4 regions of the Moorella naiadis (nom. illeg.) genome follow, and region 4 is predicted to be linked to each of the others. Evidence: riboswitches for the same ligand, from Rfam matches in the RefSeq annotation. Region 4 holds a riboswitch; each other region holds the start of a gene.

Region 1 (7,382 bases), on a different contig from region 4:
ACTGGGCCCTGCGGGGAGTAGCCCGGGCGCGGCGGCGCCAGGGAAAACACCTAATTACCACTACCATCGAGCACCCCTCTATCCTGGCTACCTGCCGTAGCCTGGAGGCCGAAGGTTACGAGGTAACTTACTTGCCTGTGGACGCCCGGGGCCTGGTGCGGTCGACGGACCTGGAGGCAGCCCTGCGGGAGGATACCATCCTGGTCAGCATTATGAGCGTCAACAACGAGGTCGGCTCCCGGCAACCTGTTGCCGAGATAGCCCGGCTGGCCCACAGCCGCAGCCGGGCCGTCTTCCACGTTGACCACATCCAGGGCTACGGCAAGATCCCCCTGGACTGCCACCGGGATGATATAGACCTCCTCTCCATAAGCGCCCATAAAATCCACGGCCCCAAGGGTGTTGGCGCGCTATTCATCAAAGAAGGCCTGCGCCTGGAATCCCTGTTGACCGGTGGCGGCCAGGAGGCCGGCCAGCGCTCCGGTACGGAGAATACCCCGGGGATTGCCGGTTTCGGCGTCGCCGCCCAACTAGCCGCGGCCGACTTTGCCCGGCGGACTACCAGAATGCAGGCGATCAAGCTCGAGCTCGCCCGGCGGCTGGTGGCGGAGATCCCCGGCACCGTCATCAACGGCCCCGACCCGGCGGCGGCCGCACCGCACATCCTGAACGTCTCCTTTCCCGGCGTAAGGGCCGAGGTCCTGGCCCACATGCTGGAACAGCGAGGCGTCTACGTCTCCACCGGCTCGGCCTGCCACTCCCGGCACCAGGACGCCAGCCACGTCCTCCAGGCCCTGCACCTGGAACGCTGGCGCCAGGAGGGGGCCATCCGCCTCAGCCTGGGCGCCCTGAACCGGCCGGAAGAGGTAGAACCCACCGTGGCTGCCTTTAAAGAATGTGTGCAAGAATTATGGTCGCTGTAAGGAAGCCACACCTCCTATTTCGCCTATCTATTTTTAGTGGAGCCCCTCATGGTGGCTGCCGTCCCCGCCACGAAGGATAAAAATGCAGGTGGAGGCAGGGGCTGGCGGCTACAGGCGGAAGGCGACTTGGTTCGAGGCGCCAGCAAACTTAGCGAAGCCGTAGCGCGGCGGCGGTGAACGGGATGGGGATCGTAACGTGGCTTTAGAAAATAGAAGTACCACGCCCCGTTATGATTGATCAAAGGGATAAAACCAAGCCACCCCCGCCGCCGAGGAAGGCTGAGCGTATAGTTTGCTAGCCGAGAACCACCGGAGCCTGGAGCCTGTAGCCGCCAGCCCCGCAGCGATAATGTAAGTCATATCCATTTTTGGTAGAACCCTATTTTCGGAGGAATCACATGTATACATCTCTCCTGGTCCGTTACGGCGAAATCAGCCTCAAAGGTAATAACCGCCCTTACTTCGAGGATAAACTCCTGGACAACATGCGCCGCGCCCTGGCCGACCTGCCGCCTCATAAAATGCGTAAAACCTTCGGCCGCATCTTTGTCGAGCTCTACGACGACCTGGAAACCGTCAGCCGGCGGCTGCGGCGGGTCTTTGGCATCGTCTCCCTGAGTCCGGTAGTCACCGCCCCCCTGGAGCTGGCGGCCATCAAGGAGAAAGCCCTGGCCGTCCTGGCGGACACCCCCGGCACCACCTTCAAGGTCCAAACCCAGCGGCCCAACAAACACTTCCCTTTAACCTCGCCCCAGGTCAACCAGGAGCTGGGGGCTTACCTCCTCAGCCACAGCCCGAAGCGGCGGGTGGACGTTCACCATCCTGACTGCTATATTTACGTGGAGATCCGCGACGAAGGGGCTTACATCTTCTCCCGCACCATCCCCGGTCCCGGCGGCCTGCCTGTAGGCGTAACCGGCCGCGGCCTGCTCCTCATCTCCGGTGGCATCGACAGCCCGGTGGCCGGCTACATGGGGATGAAACGGGGGTTGGAGCTAACGGCCCTCCACTTCTACAGCTTCCCCTTTACTAGCGAGCGCTCCAAGGAAAAAGTCCTCGACCTCTGCCGGGTCCTGGCCGGCTACGGTGGCCCCCTGCGCCTGGTTATCGCCCCCTTCACCAATATCCAGAAGGCCATCCGCCAGTACTCCCCGCAGGAGTTCTACGTCACCATCATGCGGCGGATGATGTTTCGTATTGCACAGGCTGTGGCTGAGCAAGAAGGCGCCCTGGCCTTACTGACAGGAGAAAGCCTGGGCCAGGTGGCTAGCCAGACCCTGCAGAGTATGGCCGTCATCAACCAGGTAGTCGACTTGCCGGTCCTACGGCCCCTGGTAGCCTGGGATAAGAGCGAGATCATCGAGGTCTCCCGGCGCATCGGCACCTACGACATCTCCATCCGGCCCTACGAAGACTGCTGCACCCTTTTCGTCCCCAGGCACCCGGCCACCCGGCCGTCCCTGGCACGGGTGGCGGCGGCCGAAGAAAACCTGGCCGTGGCGGAGCTCGTCAAGGAGTGCCTGGGGAATCTGGAAATCTTAGCGGTGGAGCCCGAAGCAAGTATGTAAGCCGATATGCCAGGTACCGTCTGGCTTCTTCTCCCACCGCTGCCTCGCTACGGCTTCGCAGAAGTATCAGACGCCTCGAACCCAGTCGCCTTCCGCCTGTACCCGCCAGCTCTTCAGACAGCATTTTCTTAGTTTCGTGGTGAGGAGGAATTAACCCCTCCCCCATGAGGGGCTTCTCGAAGAACAGGTTTCAGCCAGTAACGGATATTAACGTCAACCTAAAAAAGGACGATCAGCCCTTGTGTATTCTGTTAACCACCCTCAACGCTAAGTACATCCACGTTAACCTGGCCCTGCGCTACCTGCGGGCCTGCTGCCGCGACCTGCCCCTAGATTTCGTCCTGGATGAGTTCACCATTAACGACCACCCCGGGCATATCGCTGCTGCTATTTACCGCCACCGGCCCGACCTGGTGGCTTTCTCCTGTTATATCTGGAACCTGGAGTCCACCCTGGCCGTCGCGGCTATTCTGAAGAAGGTGCGGCCGGACCTACCCATCCTCTGCGGCGGCCCGGAAATCTCCTTTGGGGTGGAGGACTTTCTCGCCCAGCATCCGGAAATCGATCTGATCATCATCGGCGAGGGGGAGGTACCCTTCCGCGCCCTTATGGAGCAATTGATCACAGGTACTATGCCGGGTGCGGTTGAGGGTGAAAATCTGTGCGTCCCCAGAGGACCCCTGGCCGCCATTCCCGGCCTGGCCTGGCGGCAGGATGGGAAGGTTGTCATCAACCCGCCGGCCTCAGTTATCTTTCCGGGTATTTTATCCACTTCAGGCGCCCCGTTCGCCAGCCCCCCGGCGCGGCCCGGTACTATTTCCGGCCAGGAAACCACCCTGGCTACCGATCGCCAGGGGGCGGGGACCAGCCCTCTCCTTCGCCATAAAGATCTTGACCCTATTCCCTTTCCCTACGCAGAAGACCTGGCTGCTAGCGGTAACGACCTGCGGCAGCGTACTGTCTATTACGAAACCTCTCGCGGCTGCCCCTTCGCCTGCGGCTTCTGCCTCTCCTCTACCACGACGGGAGTGCGCTACTTCTCCCTGGAACGGGTGCAGGAGGACCTGGCGCGGCTGCTGGCGGCCGGGGTACGGGAGATTAAGTTTGTCGATCGCACCTTTAACGCCCATAAAGAAAGGGCCCTGGCCCTCTGGGAGTATCTCCTCTCCCTCCGGCCCAAAGCCCGCTTTTATTTTGAAATCGCCGGCGACCACCTGGACGACGAGATGTTTTCCTTTTTAAGCCGGATACCACCGGGCCTCTTTCAGTTTGAAATCGGCGTCCAGACTATTGACGCCAGGGTGAACGCCCGCTGTAATCGCCGCCAGGACTGGAAACGACTGGCCGCCAATATCCGCCGCCTGCAGGCAGCAGGCAACATTCGCCTGCACCTGGACCTCATCGCCGGCCTGCCCGGGGAAACTTACACAGGAGTCGGCGAAAGCTTCGACGCCGTAGCGGCCCTGAAACCCCACGAGATCCAGCTCGGCTTTCTGAAACTCCTGAAAGGCACGAGCCTACGCGCCCGGGCCGATGAGTTCGGCTACCTCTTCCTCGACCGGCCGCCCTACCAGGTCCTGGCCAACAGCGCCATCGCTTACGATGAGATGCTGCGCCTCCACGTCATTGAAGACCTCCTCAAGTATTACGGCAACAGCCACCTGGCCGACCACGCTTTTGCCTACCTGGCCGCCACCGCCTTTGACGGCAGCTACTTCGCCCTCTACGAGGCCCTGGCCGCCTGGTGGGAGGCAAAGGGCTTCTTGCGCCGCGGCCACAGCCAGCGGGATCTCTTTAACCACCTGGCGGCCTTTGCCATCAGCCTGACCCGGGGAATCGCCACGAGGATCGTCATACAACCCTTACCAGATTATCATGGTAGCCTCCGGAATGGAGCCGGCAACATTCATGGGGCAGGCAGCCATGGGAATCCCCCCGCCGGTCCCGGTAAAATCCCCATCCCCGAGGCCGGGCTGGAAAAGGTTAGACCAGGAGAAACACCTAGCAAACTGGAGCCAGCGCACAGGCCTACAGAAGCAGCACAGCCTGCTGCCATCATGGCACGAGCAGGGTGCTTACGTAACCTTACGCAGGCTCAGCTCGATCGCTTCTACCAGCTCCTGAAATTCGATTTCCTCAGCCGCGACTGCAGCCGCAACTTCCCGGACTGGGTGCCGCCCTCGCCCCTGACAGATGAGGAGCGTGCAAATTACATGGTGCGGATAACCGCTCCCCGGTCCATAGAAAAATATATACCAGGGCTCGCGAAAGAAGCCCCGGCAAACCTGCGCCGTCACGGTTTTATCGAACTCTTCCCCTGCCACCCGGAGAGGCCGGAACACGACGACCCGACCCTGACCTTCTTTTACTACGGCCTCCCTGGAAGTGAGACAAGGGTATATTATTTACCCCTCATTGAAATAGACCCGAAATAGACCCGCAAACTTTTTAAATCAAGTATCACACCTGCTTGTATATATTTATTTGGGAAAAGCCTTCTTACCTCTTCCCACGTCATCATATCACCTCCCAACAACGTACATCTTTATTTCTTGATACTATTTTAATATTATCCAGGTGAAATGGCAATAAATATAAATTGAGCCGCGGGAGGAAAGCCCTCCCGCAGCTGATTCAACCTTACTCTTCCCTATCGTTATTCACCTGGCTGTGGAAAATATTTTCCAGGCTCATTTCCTCTCCCCCTACCTTAACCTGGCTCACTACCCGGGTTACACCCCGGGCTTTAAATGCCGCCTCCCGGGCCGCCTCCATCTCGGCCGGGTCTTCCGCCCGGCCCTTTAAAACCACCGTGCCGTGGCCGCCAACGCTTTCGGCGCCAATATGGCGCAGGTCCACCCGCGGGTCCTGGTCCAGCTCCTCGGCAACCTCTATGGTCACGTCTTCGTCCCGGACGGCACCGTCGGTGCTGATAGCCACGGCATTGGCCACACTTTTCACCCCAGGCACTTTACTGATCAACCCTCCGGCCCGCTCCTTCTCCCCCAGGGTATCGACGATGCCCTGGAGCTGGGCCTCGCCCTCGATCACGTCGGCATTCAAACCGTAACTGCGCAGGTCCTTATCCTTCCGCAGGAGCTGCCGCACCTTTTCCCGTAAAGAAGCATCATCGTCCATCATGCCCACTCCCTTGCTATCAATCAAATCTAGTATACCCCGGCAACAGCAAGTTCATGGGCAGGGGACGTCATTTATATAGTTTCTATATAGCTTCCGCGCCCCGCTCACCGGTGCGGTCAATTGGCTAGCGAGCCAGGGTAACCCGGCCAGAGCTGGCCTTTTCCGCCAGAAATAAACGGACAACTTAGCCCCAATACTATTCGCGGCGACAAATTTGTCATGGACTTTCCAGGGTAGGTTTTGGAAACAGGACTTGTCAAAAGCCTGGTGGTGGATTATATTAATAATTGACAGCCATATATGGAAAATGGACAGGTGTCCCGGAAGGGGAAGAATAGGGAAGTCCGGTAACCGCCTTTTCAGGCTGCGATCCGGCGCGGTCCCGCCACTGTGAGCGTGGAGTTTACGATATAACGCCACTGGGATAGTTCCCGGGAAGGCATCGTAAAACAAGGAAGCGCGAGCCAGGAGACCTGCCTGTCCATGGGACCTCTCACCTTCGCCAGGAAAGGGGAGAAGCAACCGGGGATGATGGTAAAGTCCCCAGCCGGAAGACGGCTGGGGACTTTTTAATTGGGGGCGACCCGGCCCCCCGGATTGCCACTGACAAAATCTTCATATCAGGAAGGTGAAGCAAACATGGCGAAACCGGCAGTATCTCCCTCGACCGGCAAGGCAAGTCGCTGGACGGCCAGGCGCCTAGCCACCCTGGCCATGCTCATCGCCCTGTCAACTGTGGGCGCTAATCTAAAAATACCCAGCATCACCGGCACGCCGGCCTTCGATTCTTTTCCCGGCTTTCTCGGCGCCCTCATCCTGGGGCCCGCCGATGGGGCCCTGATAGCAGCCCTGGGGCACCTGCTCACCGCCTTTACCGCCGGGTTCCCCCTCACCCTGCCCCTCCACCTGGTTATCGCCGCCGGCATGGCCGCCGTCGTCGCCCTCTTTGCTCTCTTTTACCGCCTTTCCCCCTGGTTGGGAATAGGGGTGGGAATAGCCCTCAACGGCCTTTTGCTCCCGGCGCTGTTCATCCCCCTGCCGGGGTTCGGCAAAGCATTCTTCCTGGCCATGGTGGTGCCCTTATTGCTCGCTTCCGCCCTGAATATCGCCCTGGCAGCGGCTGCCTTTACCAGCCTGCGCCGGGTATTTCCCGCCAGCTATGCCGCCGGCCGGGGGAAAGGTGAAGGGAAATGACCCCGGCCACCCTTTCCCCCCGCCGCTACCGGGATCTGATCATCCTGGACCTGGATGAGCAAAGGTCCTTGGTGATCGCCTGCGACTCCGCCGGGGCTATCGGCCCCAAGGTAGCCGACGTGGTACGCGTGCCCGGGTACGTCCTGGGCCGTTTTACCGCCAGGGTGGCCCTGATGAAAGTCCTGGCGGCCGGGGCCTGGCCAGCCTGCATTGCCAACACCCTTTGCGTGGAGCCGGAACCTGCAGGCGCGGCCATCCGGGAAGGCGTGGCCGACGAGATCCGAGCGTTGGGCATCGACCCGGAGAAAGCCCTCACCGGCAGCAGCGAAAAAAACGTCCCCACTACCCAGTCCGGGATAGGGATCACCGTCATCGGCCTGGCAACAACCGCGGAGTTGTTAATGGGACGCCTGGCTGCCGGCGATACCCTGGCCCTCCTGGGACGGCCCAAGGTCGGAACCGAGGTCTTCCTCGACGACCCGGAAATCGTAGACCTGAAAACCGTGCGCCTGCTCCTCAACCAGCCGGGTATCCGGGAAATCGTCCCCGCCGGCTC
Region 2 (7,382 bases), on a different contig from region 4:
TTCCCTTTATTCCAGTTCTTCACTGGCCGGTAATAGCCGACAATACGGCTCCAGACCTCCGTTTCCCGGCCGCATTCCGGGCATGTCCACTGCTCGCCGGAAAGATAGCCGTGCTCGGGGCAGATGCTGAAGGTGGGCGTAATGGTGAAATAGGGCAGGCGGAAGTTATCCATCACCGTCTGTAAAAAGCGGCGGCAGGTGGCGGTATCAGTCACCCTTTCCCCCAGGTAGGCGTGCAAGACCGTGCCGCCGGTATATTTGAGCTGCAACTCGTCCTGATGCTCCAAGGCGGTAAAAACGTCGTCGGTGTAGCCGACCGGCAAATGGGTGGAATTGGTGTAATACGGTTCGTTGGCACCGGAAGTGATAATATCGGGATAAAAGCGCCTGTCCAGCCGGGCCAGGCGGTAAGAAGTACCCTCCGCTGGTGTGGCCTCCAGGTTGAAGAGCTGGCCGGTCTCTGTCTGGTAGGTGGTTAAGACGGAGCGCATAAAGTCCAGTATTTCTAAGGCCAGGCTCCTCCCCGCCCGGGTTTCGATGCCTTGCCCCATGAAGTTTAAGAGGGCCTCGTGCATGCCCACGATACCAATGGTATTGAAATGGTTCTCCCAGTACCTGCCGAAGCGTTCTTTAACCCGCCGCAGGTAGAACCGGGAGTAAGGATAAAGCCCCTGCTCCGTCAGCTTTTCCAGGATGTTACGCTTCAAAAGCAGGCTCTCTTTGGCCAGGTCCATCCTGCCCTTTAAGCCGCTGAAGAATTCTTCTTTAGTTGCGGAAAGGTAACCGAGGCGCGGCAAATTTATGGTCACCACGCCGCATGACCCCGTAAGGGGATTGGCGCCGAAAAGACCGCCGCCGCGTTTCTTGAGTTCCCGATTATCCAGGCGCAGGCGGCAGCAGTTGTGCGTAATATTACCCTGCGAGTGAACAAAATAGTGATTCTTGCCCAATTCTATATCATAAAAAACCTGTTCATAATCAAGCTGTTCTATGGTTGAATCGGCTACTTCTACTACTGCAAAATCTGCATTGCGAAGCCATTCTATCGTCTCGGTAGTAATACCCCATCTATCTATTGTGGAAAATCCTACAGTTTTACATCCGTAACTTTGATAAAGCATTGCACCGTCTTCAGAACGTATATATTTCTGTTCCACCAGAAATTCAGGTATATTATTGTGCAGCTTGTCTCGCATTACCCTGTCTCCCCTTGCTCCGCGCCCTAAAACGTGTTGTATTCGAATTACCTGGGAGTTTTGTTTTACTATATAGGTTGTACTAATCCCTACTAATTGCAGAAGCAGATTTAGTTCTTCTGCCAGCCGTTGGTCATTAATATGAATCTCCTTTCCATCGGTATAGCCATCACCATCGAAGAACCCTTCAATGAAAGATAAGATTATTTCTGGAGATACAGACCAAATCCATTTAGGAAGACTACCATATTTATGAACCTGATACTTTTCTTCTAATGTACGAGCAAACTCGCTGTTATATATATATCCTCTTAGAGAGTTCTCATAGCGAGGGTCTTGAATAAACTTCATATCATAATTCAAAAGCCGACGAACAACAGTTTTGGTCTTTTCAATTAGTGCTTGTTCCTTTTCATTAAAATTAATCTGGACTCCTCTATGCCGTTTTTTCCAATGTTCCCGTGAGTCATATAAATAATTACCATCAGCCACAAATAACCCCATAAACCAAGCTAATTCTTTGGAGACAAATTCTGTCTCTTGATTTAGAGCCCTTGAGCCATCACGCATCACCAAAAGAAAATCGCCGGTAGCAATATCACAGGCTTTCTTTGTTGTAATGCCATCTTTTGTATATACGGCCACTAAATGGTCTGGAGAGACGCTCATAGTTTTACCATCTTTGGTTCGAATATGAACAACAGCTCGATCAGTAACCTTAAGCAATCTTTTAATTTCCACCCACTCTAATTTACCTGACTTAGGGTTTAGGGAAAGAGACTCAACATGGTTATCTACCTCAAACCACTCATGGTCAAGCTGCTGTCCTTTGTTTTGTTCAAAAAGCTCTCCAATAGTTAATTTCCGGATGGTCCCATTTTCTCTAATCAAAATATCTTCTTCCGGGAAGAGACACATGCTGCGGACGTCCTCGGGCTTTAAATCGGAGTTGATAAAGTTGGCGAAGTAGGGGATGCCGTATCTGGCCGTCATGGCCATGATCTTGTCCGCCACCGGGCTATCCCAGGGAAAACCGGACGTGATGTTGTAAGTGGGTATGGGGAAGGTAAAAATGCGGCCCCTGGCGTCCCCCGCCGTCATGACCTCGCAAAAGGCCATATTCAGCCAGTCCATCTCCTGCTGGAAGTCACCGTAACACTCCTTCCGGCGCTCACCGCCGATGATCACCGGCTCGCTGGCCATCATCTGCGGCACTACTACATCCATAGTCAGGTTGACAAAGGGCGTCTGGAAACCCACCCTGGTAGGTACATTGAGGTTGAAAATAAACTCCTGCAGGGCCTGCTTGACTTCCCGGTAATCAAGGCCGTCGTAACGGATAAAAGGCGCCAGGTAAGTATCAAAACTGGAAAAAGCCTGGGCCCCGGCAGCTTCTCCCTGTAAAGTATAAAAGAAATTGGCAACCTGCCCCAGGACGGTGCGGAAATGCCTTGGCGGCGCGCTTTCCACCTTTTGTCCCACGCCGGCAAACCCACTTTCCAGCAAATCGACCAGGTCCCAGCCGCAGCAATAAGGCGCCAGCAATCCCAGGTCATGGATATGTATCTCGCCCTTTTCATGGGCTTCGCGAATAGCCGGCGGGTAAACCCTTTCCAACCAGTATCTGGAACTGACGGCGGCAATTATATGGTTGTTTAATCCTTGCAGGGAGTAATTCATATTGCTGTTCTCGTTAATGCGCCAATCCCGGCCGTCCAGGTAGCCCTGGACCATTTCCTGGACGTTGACCATAAGGCGGCGAAAATCCCGCCACTCGGCGTGCTGTTGCCGGTAAAGGATATAGGCCTTGGCCGTCCGGGCGTGGCCGTTCTCAATCAAGACCTTTTCTACCAGGTCCTGGACATCTTCCACGGTAGGCAACTTATTGACAAATCTTTCCGCCAGTAAGGCCGTTACTTGGTTGGCCAACCGGCTGGCCAGGCGGCGGTCCTGCCCACCTACGGCTACTGCCGCCTTATAAATAGCGTTGATAATTCTCTCTTCGGCAAAGTCCACCACCCGGCCGTCGCGCTTAATGATCTTCCTGGGTATCATAGTTTAATCAATCCCCTTTCGCCGACCAAAATTAATACCCCAGCCACGCCGGCGTAGCTGGGGCAAACTTTCCCCCACCTCACCTTCACCATGGCCGTGGCTTAACGGTGAAATCCCACGGGCAGGTCTCCTGGCTCAGGTTCAACGCTTCCTGCTGCCTTCCCGGGCCAACATTCAGCAGGAAATACCCATCGCTAAACTCTTAAATATAAAAAATCCTTAGCGGTGGATTAAAACCGGCTGAATGCGGTCCCGGTGGCCCCATTAGCAGGTGCTCCCCCTCACAGTGGCGGCACCGCGCCGGTTTTGCACCGGCTTCCCTGACACCCATCGGATTTACTTTTGCTTTATCTTTATAATAATGTTCGGCACAACAAGGAAAGTTCCTGCCAGTAAAATTATCTTTAACCGTAAAAGAATCTCCCTCCTTCTGGCCGGGACCCCGGCCCTGACGTCCGGGCGGTCATTGGAGTAAAAGCTTGCTCCAGGTTGTCCTCCGCAATAAAGAAATAGACAAGCAGAGCGGTAACTATACCGCCCTGCTTCTTTTTGCTACCTGCTAGATATTGCTGTATGTTCCAGCTTACTCCACACCATTGAACTGATGGTCAACATTGGCCCCCTGGGGGTCGCTGTGACCGCCACCAGGCAAATTCTCGTTGGCCTCTTCTTTGGTCTTTACTTCTTTACCCTTTGCTTCTTCGGCAGCGGTACCCTTTTCCGTATCCGTACCCTTGGTATCCTGGAGTTGTGAACCCTGTTGCACCTGTAAATTGTCCTTGTCGACGGTCCCAACAGCTTTTTCCTCCGGTGTCTGGGCCGGCTGGACCTGAGCCGGTTGGACTATCGCCGGTGGTGGAGTGGTAGGTGCCGCCTTGGCTGCCTGGCTGTAGGCCGTGCTAATGCCGATTACCGAACCGAGCAGCATGACACCCGTTCCTACTGAGGCCAGCAACTTTTTGTTCATCGAACATTACCCCTTTCCGGGCTGGATTTTATCGGGTTTATCGCCCGACAAGGATATAATAAGCCGCCTCTATTAAAGGGGCATTAAGGCTCGATTAGACTTTTCTAATGCTGGCCATTCTTGCTCATTTTATTCCCGGCAGGCGGGGCAATAACCAAAGAAGATCGTCGAGGCATTAAGGACCTGAAAACCCTTTTTTTCTATCTCTTCATCTACTGTCGGCCTTTGCTCTTTATGAAACTCGAAAATACGGCCACACTTGAGGCAGACAAAATGATTATGCGGCACTTTTTGAGTCTCATAACGGGCCGTTCCATTCAGGGTCGGTGCCTTTTGAATAAGGCCCATCTGGACAAAGAGATCTAATGAGCGGTAGACAGTGGCTACCCCTACCGTCGGGCAATAGCGGCGCGCCGCCTGGTAAATAGATTCTGCTGTGGGGTGTTCCCGGGATAATTCCAGGAAAGCTTTAAGTACCGCCTGGCGCTGGGGCGTTAAACGCCGCTCGCTCTGGCGAAATTTCTCTACATCGAAAACTACCATTGCAGACATTTTTCTAGCCACCTGCTTTCAATTTAGCTTGGTAGTTACGAATGGCTTCATGCAGGGCGCTGGCGCCCAGGTTGGAGCAGTGCAGTTTAATTTCCGGCAAGCCGCCAATGGCTGCCGCCACATCAGCATCAGTAATCTGCAAGCCTTCCGCCAGGGTTTTCCCTTTAGCGATTTCCGTTAGTATACTGCTGGTGGCTATAGCCGCCGGGCACCCATGTACCTGAAACTTAACGTCACTTAGGCGATTATCTTGAACTTTGATATAGACACACAGGAAATCGCCGCAGCCAGGATCGCCAATAGTGCCTATACCATCCGCGTCCTTAATTATGCCGACATTACGCGGGTTTAAAAAATGATCGAGAACAAGTTCCCCATACATTACCCTTGCCCCCTAACGTCCAGCTAAGTTAAGTAATGTATTAATCAACTTTCTTGTTAATGGGCATCTGTTCAGTAATATTATAAACCTATTATGGGCCTATGTCAATAAATATTAAAAGCCCTAATCGTAGGGCCCAAAACTGCACTCTTTCAAGCCAAAGGCTCGATAATTTTTACAATGGTAAGAGAAGCTATGAAAGCCGAAAAGTGGCTAAAAAGGCCAGGTTTAATTGCAGACTGGTAGCGCCCCCGCCGTCGATGCGCAAAGGCTGCGACCTGGCCCTGGAAATAGATCTGGTGAAGCAAGCGGCTATAGCTCAGGCACTTGCCGGTAAAGTGTCCTTTATGGGCATATATCCCTTTATAAAGGGGTGAGCATCTCCAAAGGAAAATCAAAAGGCGAGTTATTCTTCCCCTCCTTTAATCGGTGCGGCGCTATCCGCTTTTAATAAATCTGCCCATACTTTAGCCCGGTAAGTGCTAAAATTATAGACCTTCCTAGCCCCTTCCCGCCGTAAAAAACCGGCAGGTTTTTCCTCGGCCACCAACCATCGGTAATAACCTATATTCCTGATATCACCAACCAGCACCGCTCCAACCAGGTGCTCCTGGCGGAATATAAATTTAAGATAATTTTCCTCCCTCTCCAGTACCGTAACTTCCTCGTCTCCCTCCCGGGGGCGGGTCCAGCCTACAGATGCGGCCTGAAGGCCGAAAAAGGAAGCCGCGTTTACCCGGACACCTGTATGGGCCAATTCTTGCGCGCCCGCCATATTAGCACCCGCTGCAGCTCCCTGGAAAACGGCATTAGGCCACATGGCGTTAACTGCTCTCTGTTGCCTTAGGGGGTCGTAAGTCTCGCAAACATCGCCGGCAGCGTACACCACTTCACTATTGGTCCGCTGGTAAGCATCTACTACTATGCCCTTATTTACCTGCAAACCCATTGATTTGGCCAGGTCGGTATTTGGCACTACACCTTTGGCAATAATGGCCAGCCGGGAAGAAATCTCTTCGCCGTTCTCCAAATGAATGCCTTCTAACCGCTCCCGGCCCGTAAAGGCGCTGACATCGTAGCCAAAGGTTATCTTAATACCGGCCCGCTCCATTCTTTTTTGGATAATGGCCGCCGCCTTTTCGTCCAGCATTTGTGAAAGTATCTGCCTCGACTTTACCACTAAAAGGACCTGACCTCCACGGCGGGCCATGGCCTCGGCCGATTTTAGGCTGACCAACCCTCCTCCCAACACCACTACAGGAGCGCCTGGAGCTTCATCCAGTATTTTCATTACCTTTAAAGCATCCGCCATGGTCCGCATCCCGGTTACGCCCTCCAGGGAGCTGCCGGGCACCCGGGGAAGCTGGGGAGAAGCCCCGGTAGCCAGGAGCAAACGGTCGAAAATCAGGGCTTCTCCATTTTCTAAATAAACCGTCCGTCCCTCAAGGTCGGCCCCTACCGCCCTTTGACCCAGGACGGTCTTGATGCCAAGCCTTTGGTAAAAGTCCGGTGGCCGCATGAGGATATCTTCCCACCGCGCCGTGCCGGCCACTATATTGGTAATAAAAATCCTGGAATAAGCCGGGTGGGTTTCATCCGCTACAATGGTTATTTCCCCCGAATGATCTGCGCTTCTAATTGCTTCCGCCGCTGTAACCCCGGCCGCACTGTTGCCGATGATAAGATAACGCATCAGGCATCACTCGCTTTGTCCTGTTTTTATATCCTGGCGCGAGTAGATTAATTTTTCCCGCCCAATCCTTTCTACCGCTTCTTCCAGGCCGAGTTCTTTTAGCTTGGTGATAGTGGGATAACCGGTCCCGGCATCCCAGTCGCGTAGATAGTAATATTCTTCTAGCATTGGTTCCAGCCGGCACACCAGACCCCTGGCAGCCGCCGAAGGGCTGGGTTCTTCCAGGAAGCGACGCGGTAAAGTATCGTCTTTCCGGGAGATGCCGCAAAGGATGTTATAACAGCGCTGCAAATTGTAAATGCGTTCGCCGATTTTCTTCAGCTCCGGCACATCAAGATCTAAGCCGGTGGCGTAACGAATTGCCTTCGCCATATCCTCCCAGTAAATCTCAGCCAGGACAAAGGTACCACCCGATTTACAATTGCCGGAGCTGTCCACTACGGCGGCGAAGTCTTCGCCATCTTTCACTAGGAAACCCTTATATTTAATGCTGCGGGGGTCAGCCATCTCCGGCAGGTACTCCTTGCCATAGCGCCG
Region 3 (7,382 bases), on a different contig from region 4:
CCCGAACTCCGTGGCTGGAGCCCTGGTCGGGGTTTTACGGGAAAAGGGCGGGGTGGAGATCCAGGCGGTTGGGGCCGGGGCTTTAAACCAGGCCATTAAAGCGGTGACTATTGCCCGGGGTTTTGTGGCCCCCCGTGGCCTGGATATAGTCTGTATCCCGGCCTTTGTCGATATCGAGATTGATGGCCAGGAACGCACGGCAGTCAAGCTCATTATAGAGCCCCGGGCAGCAGGGATCAACGGGTTGAGCGAAAAGTTAAATCTGGAACCTGTTACCGCCAGGTAGCAGGCTTTTTTAGGTTATAATAAAGCCAAGAAAATAGTAACCGGGTGATAGTTTGGCTGCAGATCTCCATGCTCATACCACAGCCTCCGATGGCCACCTGTCCCCGGCCCGGGTAGTACACCTGGCCGGCGAGAAGGGGTTGGCGGCCCTGGGGATAACTGATCACGATACTGTTGCCGGCCTGGCGGAAGCCCTGGCCGCCGGGCAGGAAATCGGTCTGCCGGTAATCGCCGGGATCGAGTTAAGTACCGAGGCGGAGGGCCGGGAGGTCCACCTCCTGGGTTACGGTTTCGACTGGCACCAGCGGGATCTTCTGGCCTTTTTAGCCGTTATGCGCCAGGCTCGCTACCGGCGCTGCCTGAAGATTGTCGCCCGGCTGCGGGACCTGGGCTATGACCTGCAGGTGGCGGATGTGGAGCAGGAGGTCCGGGGTGAAGCCATGGGCCGGCCCCATATAGCGGCCGCCCTGGTACATAAGGGCTATTTACCCTCCGTAGATGCCGCCTTTAAAACCCTGTTAGCGCGGGGGCGCCCGGCTTACGTGCCCCGGACCAGGGTACCACCCGCCTGGGCCGTGGAGATAATTTTAAAAGCCAGGGGCCTGCCGGTCCTGGCCCACCCGGGTCTCAGCCAGGTGAATGATCTAATTCCCAGGCTGGTAGCCGTTGGCCTCCAGGGTCTTGAGGTTTATTATCCCTATCATGACGCCGCCGTCATGAGGCATTACCGGCAAATAGCTACTGCCTACAACCTGGTTATAACCGGTGGTTCCGATTTCCACGGGCGACCGGGAGATACCCACGCCGACCTGGGCTCCTGCACCTTAAATGCGGCTGAGCTGGAAAGGTTAATGGAGCGATTGCAAAAGATTAAGGAGCAGGCGACTAAGGATTGGGCGCCGGGCATATACTTTAACAAATGAACAGGAGGGGGTGGGGGCCGTTGGCTGATGATAGCCAGGCAGCCCTTTACCGGCGAATTAAAGAATTGGAAAGCAGGATCGAGCAATTGCGGATCAGCCGGCGTGTCCTGATGCGCCTGGTGGAGAAAAGCGAGGTCGAGAAGTGGGAAATAGTGAACCGCTTGCGCTGGGAAAAGGAACAACTGCAGACCCGTAACCATCGTTATGCCCGGGCCATCTGGCAAAAAAACAAGGAATTAGTATTCTTAGCGGGCAAGCTGCAAGGGCATATTGTGCCCGGGGCTTGACCGGTATAGAGGGATGGTTTATACTATAGTCAAATTTAATAAACAACAGGTGCTTGCCGGGAAAAGGGAATCAGGTGTAAATCCTGAGCGGTCGCGCCACTGTAACCGGGGAGTTTTTCCTCAAGTAGCCACTGGTGTTATACTGGGAAGGCGAGGGAAAGCAGGGAGCCGGGAGCCAGGAAACCTGCCTGTTGCTGAACCCTCGCGTTTAGGGGTGAAATATAAAAGAATTTACTCCAGCCGTTTGCGCGAGGCTGGAGTTTATTTTTGCGGCGGGAACTGGCCGCCGTAAACGTCATTTCAGGTAGGTAGGGTATTTTGGATGGCAAAATGGAAGAACGCGGGCCGCTGATCATGATCACCGGCGGTAGCCGGAGCGGCAAGAGCAGCCTGGCAGAGGAACTGGCAGGCCGGGCAGGGGGTGAAGTCGTCTACCTGGCAACAGCCACCGTTGATGATGCCGAAATGGCTGCTCGGGTGGCCAGGCATCGCCGCCGCCGCCCGGCCTGCTGGCGGACGGTGGAGGTTCCCCTGGAGGTTGCCGCGGCGATAGAACAAGAAGGTGCTAGAGCTGTTACCCTACTCATGGACAGCCTGGGGATGTGGCTTACCAACCTCCTGGGTAGTTACGACGGCGAGGGAGCAGGTAGCCAGGATGAGCAGGAGAAGATTATCGCGGGCATTATGGCCAAGGTGCAGGAGCTGGCTGTCGCAGCCCGCCAGGCCCGGGCGCGGGTAATTATCGTTACCGATGAGGTGGGGCTGGGCCTGGTGCCACCCTATCCCCTGGGCCGCCTTTTTCGCGACCTCCTGGGCCTGGCCAACCAGGAGCTGGCCCGCCAGGCCGATACAGTATACTTGGTTGTAGCCGGTCTGCCAGTAGTCCTCAAGGGTGAAGACCTATCACCCTCCTTCCCTCATGGGGACTAGCGTCCCAACCGAGGATAAGCGCAGCCGCCTGTTTGAGGCCGGAGGCCGAGTTAAAGCTGCGCCCGAAGCCGGCCGAGCTCGACACAAGTATAATGGCGCCACCAGCGCCTGAAAGGAACCTGCCTTACCCCCGAAGTAGCTAACCATATTATTGGAGGAGAAACCGGTGGCCAAAGAATTACGACGGGGCTATACAACCGGCACTTGCGCCGCAGCGGCGGCCCGGGCCGCCGCCCTGGCCTTGTGGCGGCATGAAACGGTAAATACAGTCTCCCTGACCTTGCCCCGGGGCGAAAAAATAATCATGCCGGTTACCCTGCTTCAGAAAAATCTTGATGAGGTCGAGGCAGTAGTAATTAAAGACGCCGGCGACGACCCCGATGTCACCGACGGCGCGGCCGTTCACGTCCGCGCCCGGAAAAGAGCTAAGGGGATCGTCCTGCGGGGCGGTGCTGGCATCGGTACAGTTACCCGGCCCGGCCTGGCCGTGCCGGTGGGAGAACCGGCCATTAATCCCGTGCCCAGGGCCATGATTAACAGTGCGGTAGCTGACCTGGTACCGGCCGGCCAGGGAATGGAGCTAGAGATTAGCATCCCCAGGGGTGAAGAGCTGGCCCGGCGCACCCTGAACCCCCGCCTGGGGATTACCGGCGGTTTATCCATCTTGGGCACCACCGGCATAGTCGAACCCATGTCGGAGGAAGCCTTCCGCACCTCCCTGGTACCCCAGATCGATGTCGCCCTGGCAGCTGGCTGGAAAACCCTGGTTTTGACGCCGGGCCGTCTGGGCCAGCGCCAGGCCGAGGAGAAATATGGCCTGCCGGCCACCGCCGTTATCCTCACCAGCAATTTTATCGGTTACCTTTTGGAGGCCTGCGCGGAACGCCCGGTCAAGGGGGTTCTCCTCTGGGGCCACGCAGGCAAGCTGGTGAAGGTAGCGGGCGGTATTTTTTATACCCACAGCCATATTGCCGACGCCCGCCAGGAGATTATCGCCGCCCGGGCGGCGGCAGCAGGGGCCTCCCGTGAACTGGTACAAGAGATCCTGGCCGCCACCACGGTGGAGGCAGTCCAGGAGTTATTGCAGCGAGCAGCCATGGAACCGGGTTTCTGGGATTCCCTGGCGGCTCTGGCCAGCCAGCGGGCCACGGCCCTGGTCCATGGGGCTTTAACTATCGGTACAGCCCTCCTGAACCTCCAAGGGGAGATCCTGGGCCTGGATGCGACCGCGCGGCAGATAATGGGGGGCTTTAGTTATGTCTAGGAAAAGTTGGTTAGCAGTCATTGGTGTGGGTCCCGGTACCCCGGAATACCTGACCCCGGCAGCCTGCCAGGCAGCCCGGGCGGCGGAGATCCTGGTCGGGGGTCGCCGGGCGCTGGACCTCTTTGCGGATCTACCCCGGGAGAAACAGGTTCTTGGCGGCGACCTGGAGAAGGTATATACCTTTCTACAGGAGGTACGTCCCCGGCCTACAGCAGTCTTGGTTTCCGGGGATCCGGGCTTCTATAGCCTGCTGGGATGGCTGCGGCGCAAATTCCCCGGGGAGAAAATAACCGTTATTCCCGGTATCAGTTCCGTCCAGCTGGCCTTTGCCCGCCTGGGCCGGGGCTGGGAGGGAGCGATTTTCCTGAGCCTCCACGGGCGCCCCCTGACAACCCTGGCCCCCTACCTTCCCCGCCTAACGGAAAAGTCGGTACAGCTGGCGCTGCTGACCGGGGGCAGCAATACCCCGGCAGCCCTGGGGAGCTATCTGGCCAGCCACGGCCTGGCTGACCTGATGTTGTGGATTGGCTGGGAATTGGGTACGAAAAAGGAAGGGACAATCTGGCTGACAGCCGCCGAACTGGCCAGCTCGGTTCTGCCGGCTGCAGGGGTGGTGCTCATGGGCTATGAACAGGAGTGACTGGCCCTTTCTAACCCCGGGGATTCCAGATTTCTATTTCACCCGTGACCGGGTACCCCTCACCAAGGAGGAGATCCGGGTTCTGACCCTGGCTAAAGCCCGGCTGGGGCCGGGGATGACCGTCTATGATATCGGCTCCGGGACCGGTTCCCTGGCCATCGAAGCGGCCAGGCTGGTGGGGCCGGGACAGGTCCTGGCCATTGAGGTTAACCCAGTGGCCTGTAGCCTTATTACCGAAAATGCCAGGCGATTTGGTTTAAATAATCTCCAAGTAGTAGCCGGTGCGGCGCCGGCCGCCCTAGCGGGGTTGCCGGCCCCGGAGCGGGTTTTGATCGGCGGCAGTGGCGGCCACCTAGCAGCAATTCTAGCTACCTGCCATGAAGTGTTGCTGCCAGGTGGAGTCATGGTTATTAACGCCGTTACCCCCGCAACCCTGAGTACGGCCCTGAACTTTGGCCAGGGCAGGGGTTATCAAGTAGCGGCCGTATCAGCGAGCCTGGCCCGCCTGGAGCCGGCCGGGCAGGCCCACATCTGGCGGGCTTTAAACCCGGTGCAGATTATCCAGTTGATCAAAGAGAAATGAGGAGTAGCTCAAGATGTACGGGACACTTTACGGCCTGGGTGTCGGGCCCGGGGATCCATCCCTGCTGACGCTGAAGGCCCGGGCGATTTTGGAAGAAGTACCGGTCGTTGCCGTTCCCGTTTCCCAGCGGGGGGAAGAGAGCCTGGCCCTGCAGGTGGTGCGGCAATTTCTCCGGCCGGAACAGCAAATTTTAAACCTTTTTATGCCCATGAGCCGCGACCAGGCGTATCTGGAACAATCGTGGGACGCTGCGGCCGCAGAACTGCGGGAGCACCTGGCCGGGGGGCGCGATATCGCTTTTCTTACCCTGGGCGATTCCTCCCTGTACAGTACTTATAGCTACCTGGTTCAGCGGCTGCAAAGGATAGAACCGGGCCTTAAAATAATTACTGTGCCCGGGGTTACCTCCTTTGCTGCTGCTGCTGCCGGCCTAAACCTACCCCTGGCCACGGGGGATGAACCATTGGCCATTATCCCGGCTTTGAGGGACCCGGCTACCCTAAAAGAGTACTTGTCCCTCTTTCCCAACTTGGTTTTAATGAAGGTGGCGCGCCACTACGACGCCATTGTCGAGGTTCTCCAAGAGGCCGGGGTGGCAGAAAAGTCGGTCCTGGCCAGCCGCTGCGGCCAACCGGGGGAGAGCTTTAATCGCGACCTGGCGGCCGGTAAGGGGCAGAAACAGGACTACCTGTCCTTGATTATCGTCAAAGGAGGCGGGCAGTCATGAAGGTTTATTTTGTCGGCGCCGGACCGGGAGACCCGGAGTTAATTACGGTCAAGGGACGCCGCCTGCTGGGGGAAGCCGGGGTGGTGATTTATGCCGGTTCCCTGATCAACCCGGAGATTTTACAGTATGCGGCTCCGGGGGCTACCTGTTACGACAGCGCCTCCTTGACCCTGGAAGAAGTCCTAACCCTAATGCAGCAATCCATTACCAGGGGTGAGATGGTTGTTCGCCTGCATACCGGCGACCCCTCTTTATACGGTGCCATTCAGGAACAAATGGACGCTCTGGCGCGGCTGGGCATCCCCTTTGAAGTGGTACCCGGGGTCAGCTCCTTTGCCGCGGCTGCGGCTGCGGTGGAGCGGGAGTTCACCCTCCCTGGCGTCAGCCAGACATTGATTTTAACCAGACGGGGGGGACGGACGCCGGTACCGGCCCAAGAAAGCCTACCGGAACTGAGCCGCCATCGGGCCAGCCTCTGCCTTTTCCTCAGCAGCCAGTCCCTAGCTACAGCTACGGCGGAACTGGCCGGGGGTTATGGGGTAGAGACCCCGGCGGCCGTGGTTTACAAGGCTTCCTGGCCTGAGAAGAAAGTGGTCAGGGGCACCCTGGGGGATATTGCCTCTCTAGCCCAGGCAGCTGGTATTGAGCGGACGGCCCTGTTGCTGGTAGGGGATTTTCTGGCCGGGGGATATGAGCGCTCCCGCCTCTATGATCCCGCCTTCAGCCACGGCTACCGCGGGGCCAAGGATAACCATGGCCAGGGGTAAAGGCGCCGCCGATTACAGATATGGAAGCGAAGGTAGCCAGCCAAGGATAACTATGCCCGGGGGCGAGGGGCTGGCCGTCGTCGCCCTGACTTGGCCAGGGCTGCAGACGGCCCGGCGCCTGGTCGGGTCTTTACCACCGGGGACAGAGCTCTTTGCCCCCGCCAGCCTGGCCCCTACTGCCGGGCCGGAGACCGGGGCAGTAAAAAGCAACCAATTGTATGACGCCGGTAGATTGGCTACCGGGGACGCAAATAGCGTCAGGTTTTACCAGGGCCGGTTAGGTGATCTTCTGGGGGAGATCTTCCACCTGTACCGGGGTTTGATCTTGATCATGGCTACCGGGATCGCCGTCCGGTCCCTGCGCGATTATATAGTTTCCAAGAAAACCGATCCTGCTGTCGTGGTAGTCGATGCCAGTGGCCGGTACGCCATTAGCCTGCTCTCCGGCCATCTGGGGGGAGCCAATGAACTCGCCCGCCAGGTAGCCGCCATCCTGGGGGCGGAGGCGGTGATTACCACTGCCAGTGAAACCCGGGGCCTGCCGGCCCTGGACCTGGTTGCCGGGCGCCTGGGTCTAGGCGTCTGGCCGCGGAACAACCTGACGGCAGTAATGGCCGCCCTGGTGAACGGCGAGGAGGTCGAAGTGTTGGTTGAACCCTCCCTGCTGGCACTCCTGCAGGTCGAACTGCCGGAGCTGGCCATCCGGCCCCTGGGGGACCAAGCCGGAGTCTGGGGTGACCGGGCCGGGATCCTGGTTACCTGGCGGCGGTTGCCCCTTCCTGGACCGCGCTGGGTTTTCTGGCGGCCGCAGGTGCTGGCTGCCGGGGTTGGTTGCCGCCGGGGCACCCCGGCCAGCGTTATTCTCTATGCCCTGGGGATGGCTTTGCAGCAAGCCGGTCTCAGCCGCCGGAGCCTGCAGGTACTGGCCAGCGTCGATTTTAAAGGCCGCGAACCGGGACTACAGCTGGCAGCCCGG
Region 4 (7,382 bases):
GATATGTCCAGCTTTCCCCAAAAGGGAACCTCCGGGCCATGCCAGATGATGGTTTTGCCGGTCCGGATCACCAGGGGGTTGACCAGCATCACTACCAGCATTAAAATGACTCCTGCTTTCAGAAACCCCTCCCAGGCGTCCAGGCCGTCAGCATCTCTGATCAGGAGAGCCAGAAGGAGCAGGAGGGCCAGCAAATAAAGGGGGTGGTCATAGCTCAGGCTCAGGATGAGAAGCACCAGAAGATAAACTAGGGCTGTGGCCGGGTGGAAGCTCTGCAGGAAAAGACCTTTCTCCTGGTAAAAAAGCCTGTCAAACATCCCGCCACCCCTTTACTTCTCGCTTAACAGGTCTTCCCACCGGGGAGGAGGCTGGTCCATGCTCCGGCTGTACCACCAGATTACTTTATCCCCCGTTTTTACCGGGTGCTTGCTGGCCATATGCATGGGCACTTCACCATTGACGGAATACATCCAGCCGGCCATCTGGTAGTTGGCCTGCCCGCCAATGGCATCGACAAAATCGGGCCAGGTAGGTTTTGTGGCGTAGGGAAGGCCGGTGGCATCCAGGGCGCCCAGGGCGGTAATCCCCCACTTGTTGTCCGGTTTAATCGTAACCTGCCCGGGTTTAAAAAGAAACGCATCATTTTTCCCGACGACGGCCACCCAGACCCTACACCCTGCTTCCCTTTCCGGCGCGGCAGAAGAATTTGCTCCCGGTTGGAAAGGGGAGGCGCCTCCTTGGGGCTTAGCAAGGGATTGCTCCTTTGAAGCCCCGCCAGGCGCCTGGTTGTCCTGTTTCACCGCGGGAGAGGAACTTGGTGCCGATTCTCCGGCAGGCTGGCTTAGATTTACGTTGGGAGAAGATTGACCGCCGCCGGCGGCAGGCTGACCCTGGGAGGTAACAGCACTCTGCTGTTCCGCTGCACTGGGGCTAGCTGTCTGGCCAACGGTCATATGGCTGGCCGGCCGGGCCTGCTGGGAGCTGAAAACTTTGTGCATATAAAGGGCCGGTCCAATTACCCCCACCATAACGGCCAGCAGGGCAACAACATAAATAAGCTTCTTGCTAATCGATGATCACCTCCTCTTGTTCGCAAACGTTTTCCGGTGGCGCCGGCGGGAGCGGGACGGACCCGCTCCCGCCTCTACTTTTTTTTACATTACTTTTTTTCAGCAGCCAGCTGCAGCTTCTGCCACACCCGGCAGAGCACTACAGTAGCTTCTGCCCGGGTGGCGTCACCTGCAGGGACGAACTGGCCCGTCGCCCGGCCTACCATTATTCTCTCCTGCGCCACCAGGGCCACCGCATTGCGCGCCCAGGAAGAAATAGAGGCGGCATCTTGAAAGCCGGCCAGCAGCCCGGATGCCTCGGTAGCACCGATGGTCATATTGAGCCCCTTTTGCGCCATTAACCGCACCATCATGGCCGCCATTTGCTCCCGGGTGATGGGCTCGTCCGGGGCAAAACTATGTTCGCCGACACCCCGCACCAACCCTGCTTTAGCCGCCGCACCCACGACGCCGCAGTACCAGGCGTTTTGCGGCACGTCATGGAAAGGTTTCGCCCCGTCCGGGTCGGCCGCCAGGCCGGCCATCCGGGCCACGATGGCGGCAAATTCGGCCCGCGTAACGGTGGCTTCCGGTGCAAACTTGTTATCCCCCACACCGGCTACAAAACCTTGCGCGGCCATGAATTCAATCTCTTTCTGGGCCCAGTGCCCGGCAATATCGGCAAAAGTCTTCACCGCAGGGGCGGGGGTCTCCAGCAAGGCATATTTGCTGAAATGTTCGGCTTTGAAGGTAATAACACCTGCCCCCTGGTCATAGGTTCCGCCCACCTCAGCCCAGGTCTTGGCGCTTTCCTCATAGCGGTAGGCTTTCAACCGGCCGGCCGCCGCCGCTTCCTCGGCTCCAGCAGGAACCGGCAGCATCACCAGGCAGCCGGGAAGCTGCGTGATCTTCTGCGCCGCTCCGTCTTTCTTTACGGCCAGCACGTCCAGCTCGTAGACATCGCCCGCCAGTTTAAGCTTAGCGCCAACAGGTTTAAGCAGATCTTGGGCTTCGGCGCCGCTCAACTTCTGGGCTTTCACCTGAAGCTGCGCTGCCTCGGCAGCCTTCAACTCCGGCGCTTTCAAGCTGTCCACGGGAAGCACAAACTGTACGCCGGAAACGGCGACGGCCAGGGGTTTGTTGACAGCAATTATCTTAGCCACATGATCCACCGTCAGGGCCAGCACGGTTTGGTCGGCGCCTGCCTGCAGTACTACCCGGCCGGTTGAAGCTGCGCCAGCCATGGCTTCATTGAAAACGGAATCGCTCACTGCGGCAGGCAGGCCGGCTGTCTGGCCGCCCCCGCCGGAAGCCCACCTCACCAGTTCGTCCCATGTGGGGGGCTGCTGGTCCATGCTCTTGCTGTAGTACCAGATAATCTTATCGCCCTCATTAATATTGTACTTTTCCGGGCCAAAGGAGGGCATCTGCCCGTTCACGGCGTACATCCAGCCGGCCATGCCGCTGTTGGCCTGCCCGGCGATGTCATCGACCAGGACGCCCCAAGACCAGGTGGAAGTATGGTAGTAGACGCCCGCGGCTTCCAGGGCCCCCAGGGCGGTGAGGCCCCATTTGTTTCCTTGCGGCACCATTACGTAGGACGGGCCGTAGAGCAGTTCGTTGTTCATGCCCACGGCGGCCATCCCCACCGTCACCGCCGTAGCGGCAGCGCCGCCGCTGGGGGGAGCCGGCACGGTCAGCGTAGCCGCCGCCGTCAGGCCGTTATAGACGGCCTTAACCACCGTCTGGCCGGCACCTTTCGCCGTAACCTGCCCTTTGTAAACACTGTCGTCAACGCTGGCGATGCCGGTATCGGCTACGGACCAGGCGGCCCACTGGGTCACGTCAGACTGGCCGTAGGCGTCCTGCCAGACGGCGCGGAATTGTTGTTGAGTGCCTATGCTCAAAGTGGCTTGCACTGGGTCAAGATAAAAACCAGGCTTAATGTCCAGTAAATTGCAGGCGCTGAGCGCCCAGGTGGCGTCCATGGCGTTTTTTGAGGTGCCCAGTGAGCCGTCCTGGTTGACGACCGCGCCGCTCAGCAGGTAGTCAACGGGGCTCTTCCCCAAGGAAGACTGCCAGGTGGCCGGGTCCTGGCCGAGGGTCTTGGCCGTAAGGATCGCTTCGCAGGTGTCTACCAGCGGGTCGTCCCAACCGGCCTTAAAGCTGCCGTCGGCCTGCTGCTGCTTTTTCAGCCACTCGAGCCCATTATAAACGGCCGCCTGAACCGCAACATCGCCGCCGCTGGGATCCAGGTAGTGCAGCGCCCGCAGGGCCTCTGCCGTAGACATAAAGTCGGTGAAATAGTGTAGGCCATTAGCATCTGTCCAGCTACCGCCCCAGGCGCCGTACACATCTGCGGACACGGTGAGTTGATTGCTTAAAATATTATCCCTGGCGTAAGCGGCGTTGACAACGCTCAGCTTGCCCGCCCGGCCCAGCAGGTCAAAGGCCGGCAGGTCGCTGAAAAGGCTGTTGTCAAAACCGCTTTCCGTCTGCCTGTTTTTCAAAATCGCCGCCAGCTGATCGGCCAGATCGTTTCGCCCCAGCGCCTGGGCGGCCACCAGGTCCTGGGCCAGGGTTTTGGCCTTGACGTTAGCCTGGTTTTGCAAGTCGCTGTAAACAGTATCGGCTACGGTATTTTCTAGGTTTTTACTGTTATACACCCAGGTGCTGACATCTACCCCGGCCTGTCTTAATACATAAAAAGCGTAAGAGCCGACCCCGGAGTCCGAATTATTGATCCCCTTCTGGGCGTACTCATTGTACAAAAACTGCACGGCATTGTTGGCCGGTGAGCCGGATACCCCGCTGGCGCCGGCATTTACCGCCGGCGCCAGAAGGGTTACGGCCATGAGTAAAACCAGCAGCAGGCTTAACTTTTTAATTGCCCTTCGATGGTTATGCAACTTCCCGAACCCCCTTACGGTGTTCTCATTGGAGAGCCTCGCCAAATTTTACCATAGTAACTTGTCCCCCGCAGAAACAAACGCCTTCTTTTGTCTTCTAGGGCCTTTTAGCTGCCCCCTTACAGCACCTCAGCCAAACGCAGCAGCATGGCGGCTGCTTCCGCCCTGGTCACCTTCCTTTCCGCCCGGAAGGTCCGGTCGGGATAGCCGCCGGCAACCCCTTGGGCATAAGCCACCCCTACGGCCTCTTGCGCCCAGGCCGGTATCTGGCCCGCGTCAGTGAAATCCAGCTCCTTCGGCCTCACCTCCCCGCCCTTCTTTTTAATTATCCGGGCCATCACGGCGGCCAGTTCGGCCCGGCTTACCGGATCTTCCCCTTTAAAAACAAGGGCGCCATCCTCTTGCGGGTAGCCGGCAATGAGCCCCTCCCTCAAGGCTACAGCTACTGCTTCTCGGGCCCACTGGGGAATATCCCGGCTGTCTTTAAACTTCTGATCGAGGATAAACAGGTCTTGCCCGGAGGCCCCCGCCGGCTTTAGCAGGCGCACCATCAGGGAGGCTATTTCATAGCGGGTCACCTGTCCTTCGGGTTTAAAGGTACCGTCCGGGTAACCAGAAACAACTCCCATTTGCAGCAGCCGTTTGACGGCCCCTTCCGCCCAGTGGCCTTGGAGGTCCTTAAAAGTCGTTTTTCCAGCGGGCTGCGTCTGCCGGGTAGGCCCCTCCTGGGGGCCGGGCTGTAGTTGCGCCGGCTGGCCTGCCTTCCCTTCTAGGGCCAGGCACGCCCAGAGCACCCAGATGGCATCCATGGTGTTTCCCGAGGTGCCGAAGCTCCCATCGGCGTTCAATGACTTATCCCTCAGGTAATCAACGGCACTCTTCCCCGGGCCGCTTTTCCAGGCCGTCGGGTCCATACCTAGGGTTTTCAAGGTCACCATCACTTCTGCCGTGTCAATTACCGGGTCGTCCATGCCGGCCATAAAGCTGCCGTCAGGCTTTTGCTGCTTCTGCATCCAGGCCAGGCCGTTTTGAATGGCCTGCTGCACCTGTAGATCTTTTTTTTGCGGGTCCAAATAGTGCAGTGTTCGCACCGCCTCAGCGGTGGCCATGAAGTCGGCGTAGTATTGGTCGCCGTCCTGCGACCCCCAGCTGCCGTACCGGGCATTTTGTTCCTTGACATACTGTCTTTCTAGGATGTAATTCCTGGCCAGGCGGATGTTTATCTGCTCCAGCATCCCCGCCCTGCTTAAAAAATCAAAGGCAGGCATGTTGTTGTAGATGCTTAACGGCCCGATATCTTCAAAGCCTCTGTCGGTCTGCCTGTTTTTCAAGGCCTGCAGCAACCGGCCGGCCAGGTCCTTTTCCCCCAGCGCCTGCATGGCCGCCAGGTCCTGGGCCAACTGCTTGGCCCGTATTTCTCCCCCTTTATCCAGATCATTCCTGACTGCTTTTACCACTGCCTCCCGCAAAGTCACGCCCTGGTGCGTCCAGGCACCGGCGTCAACACCGGCCTGTCTCAGCACGTAAAAAGCGTACGACCCCACGCCCATTTCTGAGTTAAGCAACCCGTTTTTTAAATAATCATGCTGCAGGAATTGCACTGCTTTATCCATCAAGGGAGAAACAGCCGCTTCCCCCCACGCCGGTACCACCAGGAGCATCAACAGGCCGATAATTAAACATACCGCCGTTGCCAGGGCCGCCGGCCGCCCGCCGGGATGAAAGGCCTGGCGAGTAGACATATTAATTCCTCCCTTACCTTGAGAGATATAAAGTACGTTATCTTTATGCCCCTGACAACAACCGCGGTAACGGCGCAGCAAACATCGCCGCTGCCTTCAATTGTCGCCCTACGGCCACCTAAAACGAATAAACGGCCTCATGCTAACACCTCCCCGTAATACTCCGCGGGTGGGTTAGAATAGGCCGTCCAGGTACCGGTCCCGGCGCATCGGGGACTTCCAGTTATCTGCTCCTTTGGAAGCCCCTTGCCGGACCGGCTGGCAGCATTTGAGCCCGGCCCCTCGGGGCCAGGCGCCTACCCTGATAAAATTAAAACCCCTGCTCCAAATAAGACAGGGGGTGTGCCCGTTCCCCATCCTGCGTAGGGAGCATCAGCTCGATAGCAAGCACCCGGTATCCTGGCTCGGGTTCACCGCTCCCCCACACCTTCCCAGTCCGGCACCCAGCTCCTTTTACTGCACCACCCCGGGCATTTTCCCTACTAAAAGGAATTAACCCTTAGCGGCGGAGATCTCGCTGCCTACCGGACCAGTGGCCCGTTGTGGGGTCGCTCCCCCTTACAGTGGCGCGACCGCGCCGGCTTTACACCGGCTTCCCTTGATGCCTGCGCTATTTTATTTACGTTCGGTTTAGGTATTCTACATATCGTACCAGAATCCTGCCTGGCAGGATTTATTTTTTCGGCGGATGTGTATAATCATTCCTCTCCTGGTACAAACTCATCCTGCGTTCTTTTTCTATAGCTGTGGCATAGAATAAAAAGGGGGATAAACATGCCTGGCAAAAAAATACTCATGCTGGTTGGCGATTACGTAGAAGATTATGAAGCTAGCTTTCCTTTTCAGGCCTTAACTATGTTGAGGTATACCGTTCACAGCGTTTCTCCTGGTAAATGGGCGGGAGAAACTGTAAAAACCGCTATTCATGACTTTGAAAAAGAGCAGACTTATAGCGAGAAGCCCGGGCACAATTTCCTTCTTACTGCTACCTTTGATAAAGTAGATCCCCTAGACTATATCGGCCTAGTTATCCCCGGCGGCCGTTCACCAGAATATTTACGCCTCAATGAACGAGTGCTGAAAATTGTCCAGCATTTTTTTATAACTAATAAGCCCGTAGCCGTTACCTGCCACGGGCCGCAAATTTTAATAGCAGCCGGCGTACTTAGAGGCAAGCTGTGTACAGGTTATCCTGGAATTAAACCCGATCTTCTTCTCGCTGGAGCTATATGGGGCGAAGTTAATGAAACTTTAGCTAATGTGTACAGGGATGGCAATCTGGTTTCTGCCGCCTCCTGGCGGGGAAATCCAGAATGGATAAGACAATTTGCTGGACTGATCGCCGGTATCGATTCCTTGCTAGGGGCTTAACCATAGATTATATAATTATTATATAATAATTAATGATGGCTGCAAAAACAATCCTGCTGCCTACGGTAAAGCAGGCGTCTTTAAAGGGGGCTCCCTATTTAATCATTTCCAGGTAAGCGTCAATCCGGACCTTAAGCTGTTGCAGATCCCCCGTCGAGTAATCCGTCTCGATTTGCAAAAACGGTAGCCCTGCCTTTTGCTGGATCATATTTCTAATGTTATGGGATTCAATATTATAGGTATGGCAGGCTTGCCAGGTAAGATCGATTACCCCGTCGACCCGGTATTCTTGAATAAGCCGCGCCAGCAAT

Evidence for each region. A riboswitch is a leader RNA that binds a small molecule or an ion and turns the genes downstream of it on or off. The one in region 4 is predicted to bind cobalamin.
Region 1: linked by a shared signal. The riboswitch ahead of SDD30_RS08625 (ECF transporter S component) and the one ahead of SDD30_RS07900 (S-layer homology domain-containing protein) in region 4 are both predicted to bind cobalamin.
Region 2: linked by a shared signal. The riboswitch ahead of SDD30_RS14080 (ribonucleoside triphosphate reductase) and the one ahead of SDD30_RS07900 (S-layer homology domain-containing protein) in region 4 are both predicted to bind cobalamin.
Region 3: linked by a shared signal. The riboswitch ahead of cobU (bifunctional adenosylcobinamide kinase/adenosylcobinamide-phosphate guanylyltransferase) and the one ahead of SDD30_RS07900 (S-layer homology domain-containing protein) in region 4 are both predicted to bind cobalamin.

What each region holds. Positions count from the first base shown of each region.
Region 1 covers NZ_JAXGFQ010000010.1:102,324-109,705, forward strand. Annotated here, with positions in the region: gene SDD30_RS08605 (cysteine desulfurase family protein) at 1-923, shown strand, start outside; gene thiI (tRNA uracil 4-sulfurtransferase ThiI) at 1,322-2,491, shown strand; gene SDD30_RS08615 (B12-binding domain-containing radical SAM protein) at 2,731-4,926, shown strand; gene SDD30_RS08620 (BON domain-containing protein) at 5,132-5,656, opposite strand; cobalamin riboswitch at 5,929-6,127, shown strand; gene SDD30_RS08625 (ECF transporter S component) at 6,272-6,826, shown strand; gene SDD30_RS08630 (AIR synthase related protein) at 6,823-7,382, shown strand, end outside.
Region 2 covers NZ_JAXGFQ010000027.1:29,249-36,630, forward strand. Annotated here, with positions in the region: gene SDD30_RS14080 (ribonucleoside triphosphate reductase) at 1-3,251, opposite strand, end outside; cobalamin riboswitch at 3,355-3,597, opposite strand; gene SDD30_RS14085 (hypothetical protein) at 3,835-4,218, opposite strand; gene SDD30_RS14090 (Fur family transcriptional regulator) at 4,348-4,770, opposite strand; gene SDD30_RS14095 (iron-sulfur cluster assembly scaffold protein) at 4,775-5,152, opposite strand; gene SDD30_RS14100 (putative Se/S carrier-like protein) at 5,254-5,529, shown strand; gene SDD30_RS14105 (NAD(P)/FAD-dependent oxidoreductase) at 5,559-6,845, opposite strand; gene SDD30_RS14110 (aldehyde ferredoxin oxidoreductase family protein) at 6,852-7,382, opposite strand, start outside.
Region 3 covers NZ_JAXGFQ010000003.1:97,144-104,525, reverse strand. Annotated here, with positions in the region: gene SDD30_RS02935 (stage V sporulation protein S) at 1-286, shown strand, start outside; gene SDD30_RS02930 (PHP domain-containing protein) at 339-1,208, shown strand; gene SDD30_RS02925 (translation initiation factor 2) at 1,229-1,495, shown strand; cobalamin riboswitch at 1,526-1,701, shown strand; gene cobU (bifunctional adenosylcobinamide kinase/adenosylcobinamide-phosphate guanylyltransferase) at 1,814-2,425, shown strand; gene cbiD (cobalt-precorrin-5B (C(1))-methyltransferase CbiD) at 2,592-3,689, shown strand; gene cbiE (precorrin-6y C5,15-methyltransferase (decarboxylating) subunit CbiE) at 3,682-4,329, shown strand; gene cbiT (precorrin-6Y C5,15-methyltransferase (decarboxylating) subunit CbiT) at 4,316-4,912, shown strand; gene cobI (precorrin-2 C(20)-methyltransferase) at 4,926-5,639, shown strand; gene cobM (precorrin-4 C(11)-methyltransferase) at 5,636-6,406, shown strand; gene SDD30_RS02890 (cobalt-precorrin 5A hydrolase) at 6,393-7,382, shown strand, end outside.
Region 4 covers NZ_JAXGFQ010000009.1:86,020-93,401, reverse strand. Annotated here, with positions in the region: gene SDD30_RS07915 (energy-coupling factor transporter transmembrane component T) at 1-317, opposite strand, end outside; gene SDD30_RS07910 (DUF4430 domain-containing protein) at 330-1,028, opposite strand; gene SDD30_RS07905 (S-layer homology domain-containing protein) at 1,160-3,958, opposite strand; gene SDD30_RS07900 (S-layer homology domain-containing protein) at 4,078-5,700, opposite strand; cobalamin riboswitch at 6,094-6,298, opposite strand; gene SDD30_RS07895 (DJ-1/PfpI family protein) at 6,475-7,071, shown strand; gene SDD30_RS07890 (double-cubane-cluster-containing anaerobic reductase) at 7,166-7,382, opposite strand, start outside.